DNA from 3 places in the Sodalis sp. RH21 genome. Region 1 is predicted to be linked to each of the others. Evidence: predicted binding sites of a transcription regulator. Region 1 holds the regulator's gene; each other region holds the start of a gene.

Region 1 (7,501 bases):
TCACCAACCATGAAGAGCTCACATTGGCCAGCAATGAGTTGTTTTCAATGATTGCCAGCGGCGCGATTAACATCGACGTGCCGGAGAAACAAAAATTCCCGCTGGCTGAAGCGCAACGGGCGCACCAGGCGCTGGAAAGCCGCGAAACCAGCGGATCTTCGCTGCTGATTCCGTGATAGGGCTATAACCGTCACCAAAAAAAACGGGCCTCATCCATAAGGAAAGGGGCCCGGTATAAAGTTGCTTTAATCAGCACTATAGGATGATATTTTTATTAATTGTATGTAGTCGTTATAAGTCGATGTTTTTATTTTTTTGTAGGTACAGCAGTTGTCGTCACCAGACGATGCAGCTTATGGTGCTATCATTTTATTGGTGGCTATCATTTTCCGATGACGTTGATGAATTCACTGCTACAACGATAGCGCGGTATCTTAGCAGCACTCATAAGCAAAAAGTATCGCAAAGCGCCGTTCATGCAATGAAAAGGGTAAACCTGTGATCGGCTGCACGTTAATACGCTATTTCTGCTTTATACATCCGGTCTTATGTATGGCCATGCCATACGCCCGGCCGGGGCCGGACATATCAATAGCGCCGCAGTTGGGGACGCTTCACTGCCCGCCATACCCAAGCGACAACCAGGGCCAGCAGCAGCCATGGCAATAATTTTATCGCCATCACAAACAAGCCGGCGAACATCATGGCGAAAGTGCCGACCGCCAGCGCCGCCAGCACGCCGAGAATGGAAATCCCGGTCAGCAGCAGCATCATAAAAAACCCGATGACAAAGAAAATCTCTAACATGGCAGGCTCCTGTATAACGGGGAAGTCCCGTCTCGTTAAGGTGTTTAGGGTCCATCTTCCATCCTGCGATATCCCCTAATGTCCCATAATGACTATCAATAAACATGCCAGGTTTTTATAAATTTAATTAATTGATTTTTAAAGAGATTAATTTGCAGACGATGGAGAGCTTGGCCATTTTCGCCATCAATTAGTCAAGCACGCCATGCCGGTAATCACTGGCTGACCTCGGCCGCGGCCGGCGACACGGGCTTAAGCTTGGCCAGCGCCTGCTCGACCACCGTTATGCCGGCCCCCGGTTTATGGGCATTTTCGCTGAGATAACGCCGCCACTGTCGCGCGCCGGGTATCCCCTGGAACAACCCCAGCATATGGCGGGTGATATGGCCAAGGTAAGTCCCCCGGGCCAGCTCCTGCTCAATATAGGGCAGCATGGCGCACACCACCGCCGTCATATCGCTGTAGGGATCGGTTTTGCCAAATATCCTGCTATCCGCCTGGGCCAAAATGCCGGGGTTTTGATAGGCTTCGCGCCCTATCATTACGCCGTCCACGCATTGCAAATGTCGCTGCGCCTCGGCAAGATTTTTTATGCCGCCATTAATCGCCAGCGTTAAACCAGGAAAATCCCGTTTCAACTGGTATACGCGTTCGTAATCCAACGGCGGTATTTCGCGGTTTTCCTTGGGACTTAAGCCCGACAGCCAAGCCTTGCGGGCATGAATGATAAACGTATCGCACCCCCCGCGTTCGGCAACGGTCTGGATAAATTCACACAAAAAAGCATAGCTGTCCCGATCGTCGATACCGATACGGGTTTTTACGGTGACGGGAATCGATACCGCTGAACGCATGGCGTCGATACATTCAGCCACCCGCTGCCGCTCCGCCATCAAGCAGGCGCCGAAGCGCCCATTTTGCACCCGATCGGACGGACAACCGACATTGAGATTAATCTCATCATAGCCGCGCTGTTCTGCCATGCGGGCGCATTGCGCCAAGGCATCGGGTTCGCTGCCGCCTAATTGTAATGCCAGGGGATGCTCAGCCTCGTTAAAGGCGAGGTAATCCCCTTTGCCATGCAGCAACGCGCCGGTGGTTACCATTTCCGTATACATAAGCGTATGGCGCGTCAGCAGGCGCAGGAAATAGCGGCAGTGGCGGTCGGTCCAATCCAGCATCGGCGCGACGGAAAGGCGCTGGGGGGTGATGTAACCGGGGACGGCGGGCTGAGCGTCGGATTCAAAGGGACGCTGCAAGGAATTATCGACACGCATAAGATCAAATCAATCGTCTGGGGGTTTACACCCGAAGGTGCCTGATTATGGATTTTGCCGTTGCTTTTTTCATTGCCAGGGCGAAGCCAAGTATTTATCTATTGTATCACAGAAAAAATGAAGAAATCAGGGGACGCAATGGACGATAGCGGCCAGGGTCCAGGAGAGTCATAGTGCGACAAACCGCCGTGTTATTAACATATTTTTAACGCAAATACCCTTGAGCCAGGGCCAGAAAGTACATCAAATACCAAAAAACCACCAATCCGTCCCAAATGGGGGTTCCATGATTTACAAAATGATCATAATCATTTATCACATAACCCTAACACGCATCTTATCGGTACGTTGGTGGAAGGTAGAGTATGAACGGGTTTATTAAGCTTGCGATGTGTTTCCGGTTTTCAATAATCACCCATTGCGCACAAAGCATAAAAATAAACGCAGATCTTCCACGACCGGATACTCTAATAATAAAAACATAAATTTTCTCTTGCCCGTCCTCCGGGGCCGATTTTTTATCGCCACCCCTTTTGTCATGAAATGACATACACTGCAGATGACGCTATTATTATGACTGTTTTTATCTTGGACCCCTGCACATATACCAGATACGCATTAAGAAGCTCATTAGTCGCCAATGGAATAAAAGGCACGATACGTGACCTGGAAAACGTCAATGCGTTAAAAAATAAATGCAAAAGAACCGCGCCATCAATCATTTTTATAAATCAAAATTACTTTCAATATCATGATGATGGTAGTGATTTAAAATCCATTATCGATACACAGCCCTTAACGTTATTTTTTATTTTCATTGGCAATGAAAATATAAAATTTCACGATTTTGTACCAATAAAAGACAATGTAATTATCGTGTCGAAATTCATAAAGATGAGTTCAATTATCATGATAATTCAATATTTCATGGATACCAAAGCGTGGCAAAGTGACAATTCAGTATTGGGATTTTCTCCTTTGCACTTCAGCAAAACAGAAGCCGAGATTCTAAAAATGTGGATGTCAGGTTTCAACACCATGCATATATGCTCACAGTTGGGTATTAAAGAGAAAACGCTTTCTTCACATAAAATAAATATCAAACGTAAAACCAAAGCTACTAATAAGCAGATTATTTACCATTTAATCTCAATTGCCAATAGAGTCACGGATAATATTAACTTCCGTTACCCGGTTGCGTGACAAGACGGTACACATCCCGTACTCGGCGTTTTTACACCTTCATGGTAAGATGGACTGCGGAATTAGCTGCGGGGAATCCCTATGAATGCAACAACCCAGTCTCAATTACTCAGTCAGGCGGAACAACTGTGCGAACAACGTAATGTGCGCCTGACGCCACAGCGCCTGGAAGTGTTGCGCCTGATGACCCAGCAGGAGGGCGCCATCAGCGCCTATGACCTGCTGGACTTGCTCAGGGTATCGGAACCCCAGGCCAAGCCGCCAACTATTTACCGAGCGCTGGATTTTCTGCTGGAACAAGGATTTATCCATCGCGTGGAGTCCACCAATAGCTTTGTGCTTTGCCACCACTTTGAACAACCGGGCCACACGTCCGCTTTTTTCATCTGCGATCGCTGTGGCCAGGTCACGGAGCAATCAACCGAGGGCATTGAGGACATATTGCAGAAGATGGCTAAGGCCGCCGGTTTCGCCATGCGCCATAACGTGGTGGAAGCGCATGGGTTTTGCCCTGCCTGCACGGACGTACAGGCCTGCGAAAGCCCGCAAGATTGCCATCATGACCATAGCATCACTATAAAAAAGCGTTGATAACGTTGTTGCTTGCCCGGATAAATCAGCAAAGATTTTTAATATAATGGCCGCTAGCCCGCATTGAAAAATCATTATTACGGCTGTTTTTGAACCAAGCGGGTCAAGCGGGTAAAGATAAATAAGGTGGGGACAAATAATGCAGCGGCATAAAGCCGGGTGGTACGTCCTTGTACCTTTGGGTAGGAACACTGCTAAAGAAATAACCTCTTGGTACCACGGTTATTTCTTTTTAGACAAGCTACCAACGATATTTATTGCGGGATTCCCAGTCTTTGACTTCCGTTTCGGCGGCATCTTTGCCGTAACCGTAACGTTCCTGGATTTTCCCGATTAATTGCTCGCGTTTGCCTTCAACAACGGTCAAATCATCATCGGTGAGTTTACCCCATTGTTCTTTGATTTTACCTTTGAACTGTTTCCAATTGCCGCTGGCTTCGTCTTTGTTCATCGGAGTTCTCCTTGGTCTTCGGTTAATCAATTAACTTACTATGCATCGGTTAATGAAAAACAAAAAAAATCTGATTCATCTACCGGAGGTCATAAGCTAACCCTATGGCTATAAGTATAGCAGCGCATTTGGTATAAGCATTATTTCGCAGCAGAATAGCCCAGGCTTACCGGCTTTTCATCTGGAAGCGGTCGATAAAACCAGGGTAAACAGCGGGTAGCAGAAGAAAAGGGAAAGAACGGTAAATGTAACAATATGTGTCGGCAGGGCCACCCTGGAGCCGTAGCCAGCAACAGGGGAGGCCGGGAATTGATAGCGTTTTTAGCCGCGTAAATTCACGAGGCCGGCGCAGCGGCACCGGTTTTGGCTACGGCTGCGGGTTAAATCCAGTTGCCGTTGCGGATAACGCCAACCGCCAGCCCTTCAATGGAGAGTTCCTGATGGCGAAGATCGACGATAATGGGCGCGAATTCGCTGTTTTCAGGCAATAACTCCACAATATTGCCATGTTTCTTCAGGCGCTTAACCGTTACTTCATCGTTGATTCGCGCCACCACTACCTGGCCGTTATGCGCGTCCTGGGTTTTGTGCACCGCCAGCAGGTCGCCGTCCATAATGCCGATATCCTTCATGGACATGCCGCTTACCCGCAGCAGGAAATCAGCATGGGGTTTAAACAGGTCGGGGTCTATTTGATAGTGGCTTTCTATGTGCTGTTCCGCAAGCAGAGGCTCGCCGGCGGCCACGCGGCCAATGAGCGGCAGGCCGGTTTCTTCTTCGATTAATAACCGGATGCCACGTGAGGCGCCCGAGACAATTTCGATAGCGCCTTTACGCGCCAGCGCCTTGAGGTGCTCTTCAGCGGCGTTGGGGGACTTGAACCCCAGGCGCTGGGCGATCTCCGCGCGGGTCGGCGGCATACCGGTTTGCGATATGTGATCGCGTATAAGCTCAAAAACCTCTTGCTGTCTGGCGGTTAACGCTTTCATTCCGTCCCCTGTTTGTTTATACAGTCTTTCTGCGAGTATATACAGGTCCGGCGCAATTGAAAACCTTCAACGTACCAAAATGCGATAAAATCCCGGCCAAGGGGGCCTGAAAACGCAAGATCAGGCGAAGTGCCGCCACAACAACATCCCCCAGACGAACAAGGCCAGAATAATGGCCAGCGTGACCGCGGCCGACCCCAGATCCTTCGCCCTACCGGAAAGCGGGTGCAATTCGGGCCCGATACGGTCAACCACGGCTTCTATAGCGCTATTGATAATTTCGATCACCACCACCAGCCACACAGATCCGATCAATAAAATTCGCGAAACGGGGTCTGATTCGAGATAACATGCAATGACGATCGCCAAGATGGCAACCACCACTTCCTGACGGAAAGCGGCTTCATGACGCCAGGCGGCGCAAAATCCTTTTATTGAGTATCCCGTGGCTTTATAGATGCGACTAAGCCCGCTGGTTTGGTTTGCCATAATTTTTATGCACAGAGAGAAAATAGCGCCCATGTTACCTGTTCTTCGCGTTCGTATCACCACAGATCTGCCGCGCGGTTTCTGGTATTCTTGAGTCGCAATGCTAACAAGGGGCTTCACAAAGATATGTCAGGTTGGCGTACTATTTTTTACACGTTCTTGGATTTACCGCTCAGGCTGCTGGTGCGAAGCAAAGTCATTCCCGCGAATCCACGGGAAGAAACCGGTTTGGACCCTCTGCGGCCAATAATGTATGTGTTACCATATAATTCAAAAGCGGACTTACTCACGCTGCGCGCGCAATGTTTGCATCTCCAATTACCCGACCCCTTGATTCCCTTGGAAATCGACGGCGTCGTCTTGCCGCGTTACGTTTTTATCCATGATGGTCCGCGCGTCTTCTCTTATTTCTCGGAAAAACTCGAATCCGTAAAGCTGTTTCACGACTATCTGGACTTGCACCGCAACAATCAGCAACTCGATGTACAAATGGTGCCCGTATCCATCATGTTCGGCCGCTCTCCCGGACGCGAGGCGCAGCAAAACCAGCCCGCCCCCCAGTTGCGCCTGCTTAACGGTTTTCAAAAATTTATCGCCGTACTGTGGCTGGGACGCGATAGCTTCGTCCGCTTCTCCAATCCGCTGTCCATGCGCTATATGGCGACGGAACACGGTACCGACAAAACCATCGCGCAAAAGCTCGCCCGCGTCGCCATGATTCATTTCGCGCGCCAACGTCTGGTGGCGGTGGGGCCGCGTTTGCCGGTCCGCCAGGATTTGTTTAATAAATTATTGGCGTCCAAGGCGATCGAAAAAGCCGTCGAAGATGAAGCCCGCACCAAAAAAATCTCCGCGGAAAAAGCGCAGCAAAACGCCATCGCCCTCATGGAAGAAATTGCGGCGGACTTTTCTTACGAGGCGGTACGCCTCTCCGATCGCGTATTGAGCTGGACCTGGAACCGTCTTTACCAAGGGCTGCATGTTCGTAATGCCGAACGCGTACGCCAACTGGCGGAAGACGGTCATGAGATAGTCTACGTACCCTGTCATCGCAGCCATATGGACTATTTATTATTATCCTATGTGCTTTACCACCAGGGCCTGGTGCCGCCGCATATCGCCGCGGGCATCAATTTGAATTTCTGGCCCGCGGGCCCGATTTTCAGGCGCCTGGGCGCATTTTTCATCCGCCGCACCTTTAAGGGCAACAAACTCTACTCCACGATTTTCCGTGAATATTTGGGCGAGCTGTTTACCCGGGGTTATTCGGTGGAATATTTCATGGAAGGCGGGCGCTCGCGTACCGGGCGGTTGCTTGAACCCAAAACCGGTACGCTGACCATGACCATCCAGGCCATGCTGCGCGGGGGCAATCGGCCGATTACCCTGGTGCCGATTTATGTGGGTTATGAACATGTCATGGAAGTGGGCACCTACGCCAAAGAGCTGCGCGGCGCCACCAAAGAGAAAGAGGGATTTGTGCAAATGGTCCGCGGGTTGCGTAAATTACGTAATCTGGGCCAGGGGTATGTCAATTTTGGCGAGCCCTTATCCCTAAGCACCTATCTTAACCAGAACGTGCCGCAATGGCGCGACTCCATCGATCCCATTGACGCCCAGCGGCCTTCCTGGCTGGCGCCGGCGGTGGATGATATCGCCGCGAAAATCATGGTGCGTATCAACAACGCGGCGGC
Region 2 (7,501 bases), 2.6 Mb from region 1:
CGAAGGGCTGGTTTTACGCACCACCAGTTCGGTGAACTGCACCACCACCGCGATAATGAAAATAAACGACAGGGTGCGCAAATAGGTCAGATCCAACGGCAGCAAGATAAAATCATTGATCAGCCAGGCGCAAATGGAGGCCAGCGTCATCACAAACGTGGTGGCCATGCCCATACCCATTGCCGTTTCCAGTTTTTTGGACACGCCCATGAAGGGACAAAGTCCAAGGAATTTAACCAGAACGAAATTATTCACCAGCACCGTGCTGATAAACAGTAACAGGTAACCATTCATTGCCGTACCTAATTAAAAAGAAGCGGGCTATTATCCGGCATCGGGCCTGTTTCGACAACACAGTAACTGTAGGGTTATCGTCGACCGCGCCGTACCGGTAAGAATATCAGGGCAGGATAAACGTATTTTTAACCCGGCGCGAACGTTTAATGTACGGCACCATGGTAGCCGCGGACAGAAGGGACCAGAACAACATGCGCAGGGCCAGTTCGTCGGTGACGGGCGAAAACGCAAAGGTTTTGATGGCCAGCAGCACGCCCGCCAGCAGCCAGATGATGAAAACTTTGGGAAAACGGCGGGAGCGCCGCAGCAATAACCGCAGGGTCCAAAAGGTAAACGCCCACATCACCAGGACGGTGGCCATGGAGGCGGCCCAGTTGACGCCGGCGGCTGAGCCGTTGGCCAGGGCCAGCATAAACACCGCCCCCGTCAGGGTGGCGCCGATCAGCGCCAGAATCAAATAGCTGACGGGCAGCCAAAGCCAGCCGCCGATGCGCTGGGCGGCCTGGGGCGGCGTCAAGACAGGATGAGTCAAACCACGTACCGCCATACCGCTTTCGGCACTTGCCCCAGGTTGAATAAACGCCCGCCGGAAACCAGTTCCGCCCTGCGGTGATCCGCAGCCCGGTACATATTGATGATGTCGGCGCTGTCAGCCAGGGAATAATTCAAATGGTCAAAGAGTTTTTCCAGGCTTTCCGGGGTATTCACCCGGCGAAATTTTAATAAATAATCTTGCGCAGTCATGGTTAGGCATTCAGGGAAGAGGATATTTGCAAGGTAGTATATTCAGCGCCGCCGCGGTGTCTATAGATTCTTCCGCAGAAATAGCAAAAACGTCATGCCAAAAGGCCCGCTATGCTGCCATAGCGGGCGTCACCGAGTTACCTGACTTATTTAGCGCAAAGCTTGTAATACAGTTCGTTCCAGCGCAGCGCCTGTTTGAACTCGGGAATCCGCGTGTCGTTGTCGATGACCAGCAGCTCGATGTTATGCATTTCCGCATACAAACGTATGTCATCGAGAGCCAGGGCCTGGCTGAACACCGTATGATGCGCGCCGCCGGCCAGTATCCAGGCTTCAGCCGCCACTTCCAGCGAGGGCTGCGCTTTCCAGATGGCGCGGGCTACCGGCAGCTTGGGCAGCGGATGCGGCTGCTCGATGGTGTCCACCACGTTGACCAGCATGCGGAAACGATCGCCCATATCGATAACCGAAGCGTTGACCGCCGGGCCGGCCGGGGTGGAGAACAGCAGGCGCGCCGGATCGGCTTTGCCGCCGATGCCCAGGAACTGGACGTCCACCGTCGGTTTTTCTTCCTTGGCGATGCTCGGGCAGACCTCAAGCATATGCGAGCCCAGCGCCAGGTTATTATCCGGCTGGAAGTTATAGGTATAATCTTCCATAAACGAGGTACCGCCGCGCAACCCGCTGGCCTGGACCTTCAAGATGCGCAGCAGGGCGGCGGTCTTCCAGTCGCCTTCGCCGGCGAAGCCGTAGCCTTGCTGCATCAGGCGCTGTACCGCCAGTCCCGGCAATTGTTTTAAGCCATACAGGTTTTCGAAATTCGAGGTAAAGGCCTTGCAGCCCGCCTGCTCAAGAAAACGTTTCAGCCCCAGCTCAATGCGCGCGGCATCCAGCAGGTTTTCGCGTTTTTCACCGTTTTGTTTAATCTTGTCGGTAAGAATATAGGTTGCTTCGTACTCTTCAATCAGCGTATCGATATCCCCTTTAGAGACCTCGTCGACCACGCTGACCAGATCCCCCAGGCCGTAGGCGGTCACGGAATAGCCAAACTGGATCTGCGCCCCGACTTTATTACCTTCGGTTACGGCCACTTCACGCATATTGTCGCCGAAGCGGGCCACGATCAGCTGCTGGCTCTCCTGCTTGGCGGCGGCGGCGCGCATCCATTTGGCAATGGTCCGGTGCGCCTGCTTATCCTGCCAATGGCCGACCACCACCTGGTGGTTCAAATGCATGCGCGCGCCGATAAAGCCGAATTCGCGGCCGCCGTGCGCGGTTTGGTTCAGGTTCATAAAGTCCATGTCCATGGTTTCCCACGGAATTTGGGCATTGAACTGCGTATGGAATTGCAACAGCGGTTTATTAAGGATACTCAGGCCGCCGATCCACATCTTGGCCGGCGAAAACGTATGCAGCCAGGTCAGCAGGCCGATACAGTGAGTGTTGTAATTCGCTTCGCGGCACAGCGCGAGAATCTCATCGGGGGATTTTACCAGCGGTTTTAATACCAATTTAACCGGTAATCCGGCTTCATCATTCAGACCTTTGACCACGGTCTGGGCGTGTTCGGTGACCTGGCGCAGGGTTTCCGGACCGTATAAATGTTGGCTACCGATAACAAACCAGACTTCGTGTTGCTGAAAATTTTCCATCATGACTCCTAGACATCTCCGGCAAAGGGAGGTTGCGGACCGCGTAAGCTATGCGGCCCGGTTGGTTATGGATGAATGAGTGCTGCTAGCGAGTTGCGCGCCCGTTTATTGCGCGCCCGTTTTTTGCGTATAGGCAAGCTCAGCCACGCCGCACCATTTCTGATAGCGCTCATATAGCCGCTGGAATTGTTCCACCCGCGCAGGGTCCGGTTGCAGCGTGCGTTCGATCGGACTGGCCATTGACCGCTGCGCCTGCGCGATATCCGCATGTACGCCGGCGGCCACCGCGCCAAAAATGGCTGCGCCCAGGGCGCAGCATTGATCGGAGGCCACTAATTGCAACGGGCGATTCATCACGTCGGCCAGCACCTGCATGATCGCCGGCGATTTGCGGGCGATCCCCCCCATCACCAGCACATTTTCCACCGGAATGCCCTGGGTTTCGAAACACTCCATGATGGCGCGCGCGCCAAAGGCGGTGGCGGCGATCAGCCCGCCGAACAGCGCCGGGGCATCGGTACCCAGATTAAGTCCGGTGATCATCCCTTGCAGCCGCTGATTGGCATAAGGCGTCCGGCGGCCGTTAAACCAATCCAGCACCACCGGCAGATGATCCAGGGACGGTTCCTGCGCCCAGGCTTCGGTAAGGGTGGACAGCATTTGGTCCTGGATCGCGTCCAACGCGGGTTTGAGCGCCGGATTTTGTTCCACGGCCTGGCGCAGCGGCCAGCCGAGCAAACGGCCGAACCAGGCGTAAATATCGCCGAAAGCGGATTGTCCCGCTTCCAGGCCGATAAAGCCCGGCACCACGCTGCCGTCGACCTGGCCGCAGATACCGGCGATGGAGCGATCGCCGACGGTCTGTTCGTCCGCAATCAAAATATCGCAGGTGGACGTGCCGATGACTTTAACCAGCGTATAAGGCTGGGCTCCGGCGCCGACGGTGCCCACATGGCAGTCAAAGGCACCGCCGGCGACGGTTACGGTGGTCGGCAAACCCAATTTTTGCGCCCATTCGGCGCAGATGAGGCCGACCGGCGCTTCCGCGGTATAGGTCGCGGTAAACAGGGGATATTGCAGCCGTTCGGTGAGCACCGGATCGAGCGCTTCCAGGAAGGCTTTCGGCGGTACGCCGTGCCAGTCGGGGTGCCACAGGGATTTATGCCCCGCGGCGCAGCGTCCGCGTTTAATCTCCTGCGGGCGGCTGGCGCCGGACAGGATTGCCGGCACCCAGTCGCACAATTCTATCCAGGATACCGCCTCTTGCCGCACCAGGGCATCCTGGCGGGTGATATGTAAAATTTTGGCCCAGAACCATTCGGACGAGTACACGCCGCCGATATAGCGGGTGTAATCAGGGAAATCGCCGTTATGGCACAGTTGATTAATCGCCTCGGCTTCGTCTATAGCGGTGTGATCCTTCCATAAAATAAACATGGCGTTCGGGTTATCCGCGAATTCCGGGCGCAATGCCAGCACGCGGCCTTCGGCATCGATGGGCGCCGGCGTCGAACCGGTAGTATCCACGCCGATGCCGACGATCTTCAGACGCTGGGCCGGTGATAAATCGTCAACCACGGCGCGGATCGCCTGTTCCATTGATTCCAGATAGTCGGCCGGATGATGGCGAAATTGATTATGCGCGGGTTTGCAATACTGGCCCTCGCGCCATCGCGGGTACCAGACCACTTCGGTCGCCAGCTCTTTGCCGCTTTGGCAATCCACTGCCAGGGCGCGTACCGAGTCGCTGCCGAAATCAAGCCCGAGGCTGATGGCCTCTTCACTCATGCTGTTCTCTCCTGTTGACCCGAAAACGGATGATGTGAACAACCATAAGGATGTTTTGACGGCGCAGTGAGGAAAGGTTAGCTGGAAGTATGCACATTTCTGTCACCCATGGCTGAAATGTGATGGTCATCAAAAAGTTACAGGGAGGTGAAATTTGCTGTATCTATGCACAAAACGGCTGTAATTGAGAACTGTGATAACGCTCTACATTTTGGCAACACTTTAACGCTAAAACTACTCCCGTCTAAAGGGCCGGGTGGGGTGAACGGTGATATTTCCGCCGCTTAGCTGTACCGCGTGGCCACAACTTCCCTACTGATAACGCTTACACGCTTCAGCATTTCGAAGCACGGCGATAAAAAATACCGGAGAGTTACATGCATAAATTCACTAAGGCACTGGCGGCGATTGGATTGGCCGCCGTTATGTCTCAATCGGCTATGGCGGAAAATTTGAAATTAGGTTTCCTGGTTAAACAGCCGGAAGAACCCTGGTTTCAGACAGAATGGCGTTTTGCGGACAAAGCCGGTAAAGATCTGGGTTTTGACGTTATCAAGATCGCCGCGCCCGATGGCGAAAAAACCCTCAACGCCATCGACAGCCTGGCCGCCAGCGGCGCCAAAGGCTTTGTCATTTGTACCCCTGATCCTAAATTGGGGTCGGCCATTATTGCCAAGGCCCGCAGCTATGATATGAAAGTCATCGCGGTGGATGACCAATTTGTCACCGCCAAAGGCAAACCGATGGACAGCGTGCCCCTGGTTATGATGGCCGCCACCAAGATTGGCGAGCGCCAGGGCCAGGAATTATGGAAAGAAATGAATAAACGCGGCTGGAATGTCGCCGATACCGGCGTCATGGCCATCACCGCCGACGAACTCGATACCGCGCGTCGCCGCACCACCGGGTCGATGGATGCCCTGAAAGCCGCCGGCTTCCCGGAAAAACAAATTTATAAAGTGCCGACCAAATCCAACGATATCCCCGGGGCGTTCGATGCCGCCAACTCGTTGCTGGTGCAGCACTCCGGCGTTAAAAACTGGCTGATTATCGGTATGAACGACAACACCGTGCTCGGCGGCGTACGCGCCACCGAGGGCCAGGGCTTCAAGGCGCCCAACGTCATCGGCATCGGTATCAACGGCGTGGACGCGGTAAGCGAGTTGTCCAAAGCCAACGCGACCGGTTTCTACGGTTCATTGCTGCCAAGCCCGGACGTGCACGGCTACAAGAGCATCCAGATGCTTAATGACTGGGTGACCAAAGGTGTCGAACCACCGAAATTCACCGAAGTCACCGACGTCGTGGTCATTACCCGCGATAACTTCAAAGAAGAATTGGCGAAAAAAGGCCTGGGCGGTAAGTAATTGCCTTTACCCGCTTGTTTCCCGGGACGGCCTTGCGCCGTCCCTGTCCATGACGAAGTCATTCATCAAGAGGATATGCACGTGTCAGCCAAAACCCCTGATGATTACCGTAGCGGGAATGCCGGCGTACCGTTCGTATCGGTTAACGCGAGGATGTGTTCATGACAACTCAGACACCTTATCTGTCGTTCCGCGGCATCGGTAAAATCTTCCCCGGCGTCAAAGCGCTGGATGATATCAGTTTCGATTGCCGCCAGGGGCAGATCCACGCCCTGATGGGCGAGAACGGCGCCGGAAAGTCAACGCTGCTGAAAATCCTCAGCGGCAGCTATACGCCGAGCCAGGGCGAAATTTTTATTAAAGGGCAGCCGGTTCATTTCGCCTCCACCGCCGACGCGCTCAATGCCGGGGTGGCGATTATTTACCAGGAACTGCATCTGGTGCCGGAAATGACCGTGGCGGAAAATATCTACCTCGGCCAGTTGCCGAATAAATACGGCATGGTTAACCGCGCCATATTGAATTATGAAACCAAACTCCAGCTTGAGCATCTGGGATTGGATATTTCGCCGGATACCCCGCTGAAATACCTGTCCATCGCCCAATGGCAGATGGTGGAAATTGCCAAGGCGCTAACCCGCAACGCCAAAATTATTGCATTCGACGAGCCGACCAGTTCGCTGTCGGCCCGTGAAATCGAACAACTCTTCAGGGTGATCCGCGAATTGCGCGCCGAAGGCCGGGTGATTTTATACGTTTCCCACCGCATGGAAGAAATCTTCATGCTGGGCGACGCCATCACGGTGTTTAAAGACGGTAAATATGTACGCACCTTTGATGATATGACCGCCGTTGATCACACCAGCCTGGTGCAGGCGATGGTGGGGCGCAATCTCGGCGATATTTACGGTTACCAGCCGCGTGAACATGGCGCGGTCCGGCTGCAACTGGATAATATCAAAGCCGTCGGCGTCAAGACGCCCATCACGCTGTCGGTGCACGCCGGTGAAATTGTCGGATTGTTCGGCCTGGTGGGCGCCGGACGCAGCGAACTGATGAAAGGCCTGTTCGGCGGCACCCTGATTACCGGCGGACAACTGCTGCTCGACGGCCAGCCGCTTAATATCCGCTCGCCCATCGACGCCATTCGCGCCGGTTTGCTGCTGTGCCCGGAGGATCGCAAGGCCGACGGCCTGATTCCGGTGCATTCGGTGCGTGAAAATATCAATATCAGCGCCCGGCGCAAGACCATCAAGGCCGGATTTCTGATTAACGACCGGTGGGAAAAAGAGAATGCGCAGGAACATATCCGATCGCTGAATATTAAAACCCCTTCCGCCGAACAATTAATCATGAACCTCTCCGGCGGCAATCAGCAAAAAGCCATTCTGGGCCGCTGGCTGTCGGAAGATATGAAAGTGATTATGCTCGACGAACCGACGCGCGGTATCGATGTGGGCGCCAAGCACGAGATTTATCACGTTATTTATGAATTGGCCAAACGCGGTATCGCCGTCCTGTTCGCCTCAAGCGATTTACCCGAAGTGCTGGGGCTGGCGGACAGGATTGTGGTGATGCGGGAAGGGACGATTTCCGGCGAACTGACCCATGCGGATGCCACTGAACAAAAAGCGTTAAGCCTGGCTATGTTAC
Region 3 (7,501 bases), 420 kb from region 1:
CCATTATGATGGCTGGCTGCTCCAGCCGTCGAAAAAATCATTATCTCAGAGTAGGGGACTGGCATCATGCAACAGAGAAAGTTGGCCGTTCGGCGCTGGTGGTATTTAATGCCGATAATATTTATTACCTATAGCTTGGCGTATCTCGATCGGGCGAATTTTGGCTTTGCCGCAGCGTCAGGCATACAAGAAGACCTCGGTATTACCAAGGGTGTCTCTTCGCTGATTGGCGCCCTGTTTTTCCTCGGCTACTTTTTTTTCCAGGTGCCGGGAGCGATATATGCGGTAAAACGCAGCGTAAGAAAGCTGATATTTTGCAGCTTGATTCTTTGGGGCGTTTGCGCGGCGGCCACCGGTTATGTCAGCAATATACCCATGTTATTGATCATCCGCTTTACCCTGGGCGTGGTCGAAGCCGCGGTGATGCCGGCGATGCTGATTTATATCAGCAACTGGTTTACCAAACAGGAGCGCTCGCGCGCCAATACGTTTCTCATTCTGGGCAATCCGGTTACCGTACTGTGGATGTCCATCGTTTCCGGCTATCTGATTAATGCCTTCGGCTGGCGCGAGATGTTTATTTTCGAAGGTATCCCCGCGGTTATCTGGGCGGTGTTCTGGTGGTTTCTGGTCAGGGATAAGCCTTCGCAGGTTAGCTGGCTGAGCGCGCAGGAAAAAGCCGATTTACAAGCGGTGATGGATCAGGAACAGCAAAATATCAAGCCGGTGCGTAATTACGGCGAAGCCCTGCGCTCCGGTAATGTCATTATGCTATGTTTGGTACATGCGTTATGGAGCATCGGCGTTTATGGGTTTATGATGTGGATGCCGTCTATTATCAAGTCAGCCGCTTCAGTGGATATCGTCGCCGTTGGCTGGCTATCGGCGCTGCCTTATTTGGCCGCTATTATTGCTATGCTTAGCGTATCGTGGTTATCGGACAAAATACAAAATCGCAAATTATTTATCTGGCCGTTATTATTAATCGCCTCCGCCACATTCTTTACCTCTTATATGATCGGTAACGAGCACTTCTGGTTTTCCTACGCCTTGTTAGTGGTGGCCGCGGCCTGTATGTATGCGCCTTATGGTCCGTTCTTCGCCATGATTCCAGAACTGCTGCCGAAGAATGTCGCGGGGGTTTCGATGGGCCTGATTAACAGCGTCGGGGCCTTGGGCGCGTTTGTCGGCGCCTGGCTGGTGGGGTATCTGAACGGCCTTACCGGCAACCCCAGCATTTCTTATAGTTTAATGGCCGCCGCGCTGCTCATGTCGGTGGTAATTATGATGAAAGTCCGCGTGGCGCCTAAAAACGCCGCGCCGAAGCCGCTGGGCAAACGTATCGCATCTTAAGTGCGGGTCAGCGGGCCGGCGCATTACGCGCCGGCCCGCGATCATAGGCACCTCCATCAAAGTTATGTATAATTGCGCATGCTTTAACGATGGGGATGAGAATGAAAGGCACCAGGATAACGCTACAGGACATTGCAACCTTAACCGGTGTGACAAAAATGACTATCAGCCGTTATCTGCGCGATCCCAATCAGGTTTCTCAAAAAAATCGGGAGCTTATCGGCAAAGCATTAGAGGGTATCAATTATATTCCTAACCGCGCGCCCGAGATTTTACTTAATTCAAGAAGTAAATGTATTGGCATTCTTATTCCTTCGTTTAAAAATCAAATATTTTCCGATGTATTGGCCGGTATTGAATCTGTCACCTCTGTCCATCATTACCAAACCATTATCGCCAATTATGACTATGACGCCGGTATCGAAGAAGAAAGAATTATCAATTTGTTATCTTATAATATCGACGCCATTATCTTGACCGGAAAACAGCATACCGATCGGACAAAACAATTTTTGCAGATGGCGAATATTCCTATTGCTGAATTAATGGATCTCACCGAAGAGTATTTGGATATCCAGGTTGGCTTTGATAATGAAAAAGCCGGCTATGATATGACCCAGGCCATATTGGAAAGCGGTAAGGAGAATATAATTTACATTGGCTCCATGGACGATCCCCGGGACGCCCGCCGCTATCTCGGCGTATGCAATGCGCTGCAAGAAGCGGGCAGAACCCCCATGCGGCTATTGCCGAAAAGCATTTCGTCCATCACGTTGGGCAGCCAGCTGTTTATCCGCGCGCAGCGGGAGTTTCCCGCGGTGGACGCCATTTTTTGCACTAATGATGATTTAGCGGTGGGAGCGTTGCTCGAATGCCAGTCCCAGGGCATTGACGTCCCGGCGCGGATGGCTATCGTGGGGTTCCATGGCCTGGATATCGGGCGGGCCAATGTGCAAAAACTGGCCAGCGTCATTACGCCGCGGTTTGATATCGGCAAGACGGCGGCGGAATTATTACTGAAAAGGCTCGCGGGCAAGCCGGGGGTTGAAAACGTTGATTTAAGTTACCAAATCTATTTCGGCCAGACCTTGTAACGCCGATCAACCCATAACGGGATAGCGGCTCCATGCCGCTGGCGCGGCCCGCCGGACGGCGCCTAAAATTAAACCTGCATCAAATCAACTCCTTATCTCCTTCTTATCTTATCTCCCCTTCACAAGCGTCAACATAAATGCCTATACTGTATAAAAATACAGTATCCGGAGAAGGTCGAAATGAAGTTATATCCCGCGTTGGAATGCCCCGCAGCGATCCCGTTGCCGCTGTTTGGCGATCGGGTGGCCGCCGGGTTTCCCAGCCCGGCCGCGGATTATGTGGAAAACCGCATTGACCTGAACGATATCTGCGTGCGCCATCCGGCCAGCACCTACTTTGTGCGGGCCACCGGCGAGTCGATGATCGAAGGCAATATCCACGAAGGGGACATCCTGGTGGTGGACTGCTCACTCAAACCCCGGCATCATGATATCGTCATTGCCTCCGTAGACGGCGCCTTCACCGTTAAGCGCCTGCAACTCCACCCCCTGATGCAGCTCTTGCCGATGAATCCGGCCTACGCGCCGATTGCGCTGGCGGATAATGATCAGGTGGAAGTGTTTGGCGTGGTGACATTCATTATTTATGCGGCGCGCTGACCATGTACGCCCTGGTGGATATCAACTCGTTTTACGCCTCCTGCGAGACGGTGTTCCGGCCCGAACTGCGCGACCGGCCGGTGGTGGTGCTGAGCAACAATGACGGCTGCGTGATCGCCCGTTCCGCCAGCGCCAAACTGCTCGGCATTAATATGGCCGAGCCTTATTTCAAGATTCGCCAGCAGCTGGCGCAGCATAAGGTGGCGGTATTCTCCAGCAACTACGGCCTGTATGCCGATATGTCGCACCGGGTAATGACTCTGCTGGAGGAAATGGCGCCGTCGGTTGAGATCTATAGCATCGATGAGGCGTTCCTCAACCTGACCGGCGTCAGCCACTGCATGGCGCTGGAGCAGTTTGGCCGCGACGTGCGCCAGCGGCTGCACCAATGCACCAAACTGACCGCCGGGGTGGGCATCGCCCCCAGCAAAACCCTGGCGAAACTGGCCAACCATGCGGCGAAGCAGTGGAGTAGAACCGGCGGCGTGGTGGATCTCTCATCGCCGCTGCGCCAGCGCAAATTAATGGCCCTGCTGCCGGTTGAGGAAGTCTGGGGCATCGGACGGCGGCTGGGTAAAGCGCTGCGCACCATGGGGATCGGTACGGCGTTGCAACTGGCGGATTCCCACCCGGCGTTTATCCGTAAAAATTTCAGCGTGGTGCTGGAGCGCACGGTGCGGGAATTGTGCGGCGAGCCTTGCCTGGAGGTGGAGGAAATGCCGGCGGTCAAGCAGCAGATCCTGTGCAGCCGCAGCTTTAGCTCCCGGATCGACCGTTATCAGGATATGCGCGAGGCCGTATGCAGTTATGCCGTGCGCGCGGCGGAGAAATTGCGCGGCGAAAATCAATATTGCAGGCAGGTGTCGGTATTTCTCAGAACCAGCCCGCACGCGGCGGGGGAGCGGTTTTACGGCAACCAGGCCACTCGGCTCATTCCGTTCCCCACCAATGATTCCCGGGATATCATCGCCCAGGCGATCCACTGCCTGGACGCCATTTGGCTGGAGGATCGGCGTTATATGAAAGCGGGCATCGTACTGGGGGATTTTTATCATCAGGGCGTGGCGCAGCTGAGCCTGTTCGATCCCTTTGCGCCCCGTTTGCACGGGGAAGCGCTGATGGCGACCCTGGATCGAATCAATCGCTCGGGGCGGGGCAAAATCTGGTTTGCCGGGCAGGGCATCCGCCAGGACTGGCAAATGAAACGCGAGATGCTGTCGCCGGCCTATACCACCCGGGTCAGCGACCTGCCGCGCGTAGCGGTATTGTGAACGCGGCGCTATGCGCCCAGATCATCCTGATGGGCCGTCACCCATTGGGCCAGGGCGCGTAGCGGCGCTTCCAGCGTTTTGCCCAGCGCCGTGACCTGGTACTCCACCCGTGGCGGGATCTCGGCGAAAACGGTGCGCCGCACCAATCCCTTATTTTCAAAGGCGCGCAGCTGGCGGGTCAGCTCTTTTTGCGTAATCGGATAGACCCCCCGCTGCAATTCCCCGAAGCGAACCGGGCCGTCCAGCACAATCAGCCGATATAAAATCGGAATGGCCCATTTGCCCGCCACCAGCCCGACAAACTGCAACATCGGGCAGGGGGCGGTAACCGGCGGCAGTGAATTAATTTTTTGTTGCGCAATCGCCTGCGGCATCATTGCATCCCTCCTGCTGCGTTAGTATCCATTTGGTACCTACTATCATTTTAATACCATCATCATAATAATGGCATTTTTCGCCCCGAATGGAAAATAGCGATGACCCGATTAACCGATAAATATGCTTTGATCACCGGCGGCTCCAGCGGCATTGGCCTGGAAACCGCCCGTCAGTTTTTGGCCGAGGGAGCCGCCGTGGCCATTACCGGGCGCAGCGAAAGCGCGCTGCGCGACGCCTCCCGGGACTTGGGCGGGCAAGTGGTCTGCCTGCCGGGCGATGCGGGGGATCTGGCGGACCAGGCCGCGCTGGCACGGCGGCTGTCCGACCTGTGGCCGCGCCTGGACATATTGCTGGTCAATGCCGCCGATGTCACCCATCGCCCGCTGGAAGCCTGGGATGAGGCGGGCTGGGATCGGCTGATGGCCACCAATCTCAAAGGGCCGTTTTTTCTGATCCAGGCCTTGTTGCCGCTGCTGCGCTCCCCCTCGTCGGTGATTTTGTGCGGGTCGGTCAGCGCCCATATCGGCTTGCCGCAAAGCGGCCCCTATGCCGCCAGCAAGGCCGCGCTGCTGTCGCTGGCCCGCACCCTGTCGGGGGAACTGCTGGGGCGGGGCATCCGGGTCAATAGTCTGAGTCCGGGCCCGACCCGCACGCCGGCGCTGGATAAGCTGGGTTTGAGCGGCGCGGCCCATGAGGCCCTGCTGGCGGAAATCAAGGCCCTGGTGCCGCTCGGCAGGCTGGGCACGCCGTTGGAATTGGCCAAAGCGGCGGTCTATCTCGCCTCGGACGAATCCGCCTTTACGGTCGGCAGCGAATTAATCGTTGATGGTGGGGTAAGCGCATTGTGATTTATTATCAAGGCGGATTTGTTATCATGGCGGCCTAACCGCACCTCCATGTCACGGCCAGGTACCTGCTTCGTATGTTGAATTTAAGAGAAATGACCGCCGGCGAGTATGATGGATACCGCCGCTTTTTTATTGAAGAATATGCTCGGGATCTGAGCGGCAACCACGGCTACGGCATCGAGAAAGGCCGGGTTAACGCCACCCGCAGCATTAACGGCTATTTGCCCCAGGGAGTCGATACCCCGGGCCACCAGCTGTATTGCATCGAGCTGGCCGGGGACGGCCGGGCCGCGGCCGTCATCGGCTATTTATGGGTTGGCTGGCAGGGGAATACGGCGTTTATCAGCGACTTTTGCATCCTGGACGCCTGGCGGCGCCGGGGATATGGCAAAGCCGCGCTGGCGTTGCTTGATAGCCGGCTCAGCGCCCGGGGCATTACCGAGCTGGGACTGCGGGTGGCGGCGGATAATCCCGGCGCCCGGGCGCTGTACGATCGCAGCGGCTTTCGGGTCACCGGGGTGAATATGGCCAAACGAATCGGCTAATTCCCGCCGGGCAGCAGGGTAAACGCCCCGCGCGCCAGGCATTCGCCGTTGATAAAAATCTCCACGGCATGCCTGCCGGGGTAGTGCGCCCGGGTGGTGAAATTACGGATGATTTGCGCCCGGGTAATCGCCAGGGTCGCCCCGGCAGCCAGGGTCAGGGTTTTCAGTTTAAACACCTTGACCGACGTGCCGCCGGATTTTTTAACGTAATGTACCGCATAGTCAATCACCAGCCGCTGGGGCAGGGAGGCGGTGGATCGCAGCTGAAACGCCAGCCGCACGCTATCCCCCAGCCGGATCGCCGCCGGGGTAACGCTGAAGTCCTCCACCCCGACCTGGGCGACGTGGCCGGCACCCACGATCCCCAGCGCGCGCCGATCCCCTTGCTTGATCAGCGTGCGCAGCGCATGGCGGGCGATCCAGGCGGTGGGCGGATGATCCAACGGCCAGCCCGCCAGCAGATCCATCACCCAGTCCGGATGATCCTTGGTGATATCATTAAGATGATTGGCCACCGATTTGCGCACATACAGGCTAGGGTCCCCGCGCAGCTGGTTGAGGATCGGCGCCGCCGGCGACGGGTCGGCGCGCAGGGCTTCCAGGCGAAACGACCAGGGCAGCCGCGGGCGGCTCCCTTCGCTGGCCAGCCGCCGGACATGTTCGTCCCCGTCCCGGGACCAGGTCTCCATGAGCGCCAGGCCGCGGGCAAGGTCCTGGCGCAGGAACGGCCGCACCGCAAACTCCGAAGAGCCGAACGGGGTAAAAAAACGCAGGGCGTCCATCGATAAATCGAAATCATCCAATCCATACATCGCCACATATTCCGGCAATACCAGGGTGACAAAGCGATTGTCCAGCCGCGGCGCCAGCCGCCGCAAAATCGCCAGCGCCTGCGGGTAATCCGCCGGCAGCCCCTCATGCAGGCATGCGCTTACCCGGCGCAGCCGCGCCATCAGCGACAGCGCTTCCAGCCCGTCGGCGGTGGCGGCCAGGAAGCGGCCGGTATCAAAGCCGTCGTGGACGGCGGCCGCCTGCGCGGCGATATGCCGCAGGCGGGCGTGATTAAAAATTTCTTTCAGCGCGGGGGCGCTCGGCTCGGACATAGGGCTCGTCTCTGGGGGATAGCGCTACAGGCTACGGCTTTTCAGCGCTAAAGAAAAGCCGGAGTTTGGTCGCGACGCGCTCCGGCCGGAGCAGGGGATGGGACGCGTCCCGGCAGGTTCGATCCGCGCCGGCGCCGGCGCGAATGCGTTACCCGCCGATCGCTGCGCTATTGGATGCCGAGCGCGTCGCGCATGGTATAAAACAGGTCGGTTTGATCGGTCAGGCCGACCACGTTGCCGGCATAAGGGCCGTAGGCCGCGATGCGCAGCTGGGTGCCGGTATGGCCCTGGGAGTCGGGGTCTTCCGAG

What was found. The regulator LexA, encoded in region 1, represses DNA repair genes until DNA is damaged. The targets are predictions, from matches to a motif close to TNCTGTATGTACATACAGNA.
Region 2: the regulator LexA is predicted to act here: its motif matches at 4,637-4,656, upstream of ACL2XP_RS13110 (arabinose ABC transporter substrate-binding protein).
Region 3: the regulator LexA is predicted to act here: its motif matches at 2,592-2,611, upstream of umuD (translesion error-prone DNA polymerase V autoproteolytic subunit).

Annotation. Positions count from the first base shown of each region.
Region 1 covers NZ_CP178732.1:5,422,259-5,429,759, forward strand. Annotated here, with positions in the region: gene ACL2XP_RS25050 (quinone oxidoreductase) at 1-176, shown strand, start outside; gene pspG (envelope stress response protein PspG) at 589-807, opposite strand; gene dusA (tRNA dihydrouridine(20/20a) synthase DusA) at 1,023-2,084, opposite strand; gene rcsA (transcriptional regulator RcsA) at 2,628-3,287, shown strand; gene zur (zinc uptake transcriptional repressor Zur) at 3,369-3,878, shown strand; gene ACL2XP_RS25075 (CsbD family protein) at 4,120-4,329, opposite strand; gene lexA (transcriptional repressor LexA) at 4,710-5,318, opposite strand; gene ACL2XP_RS25085 (diacylglycerol kinase) at 5,439-5,807, opposite strand; gene plsB (glycerol-3-phosphate 1-O-acyltransferase PlsB) at 5,934-7,501, shown strand, end outside.
Region 2 covers NZ_CP178732.1:2,859,900-2,867,400, reverse strand. Annotated here, with positions in the region: gene rsxA (electron transport complex subunit RsxA) at 1-294, opposite strand, end outside; gene ACL2XP_RS13130 (DUF2569 domain-containing protein) at 401-814, opposite strand; gene ydgT (transcription modulator YdgT) at 826-1,041, opposite strand; gene araA (L-arabinose isomerase) at 1,188-2,693, opposite strand; gene ACL2XP_RS13115 (ribulokinase) at 2,799-4,481, opposite strand; gene ACL2XP_RS13110 (arabinose ABC transporter substrate-binding protein) at 4,859-5,848, shown strand; gene araG (L-arabinose ABC transporter ATP-binding protein AraG) at 6,010-7,501, shown strand, end outside.
Region 3 covers NZ_CP178732.1:5,000,190-5,007,690, reverse strand. Annotated here, with positions in the region: gene ACL2XP_RS23200 (MFS transporter) at 67-1,353, shown strand; gene idnR (DNA-binding transcriptional regulator IdnR) at 1,455-2,447, shown strand; gene umuD (translesion error-prone DNA polymerase V autoproteolytic subunit) at 2,628-3,047, shown strand; gene umuC (translesion error-prone DNA polymerase V subunit UmuC) at 3,050-4,318, shown strand; gene ACL2XP_RS23180 (winged helix-turn-helix transcriptional regulator) at 4,327-4,695, opposite strand; gene ACL2XP_RS23175 (SDR family oxidoreductase) at 4,795-5,544, shown strand; gene ACL2XP_RS23170 (GNAT family N-acetyltransferase) at 5,619-6,089, shown strand; gene ACL2XP_RS23165 (DNA alkylation repair protein) at 6,086-7,192, opposite strand; gene phoA (alkaline phosphatase) at 7,360-7,501, opposite strand, start outside.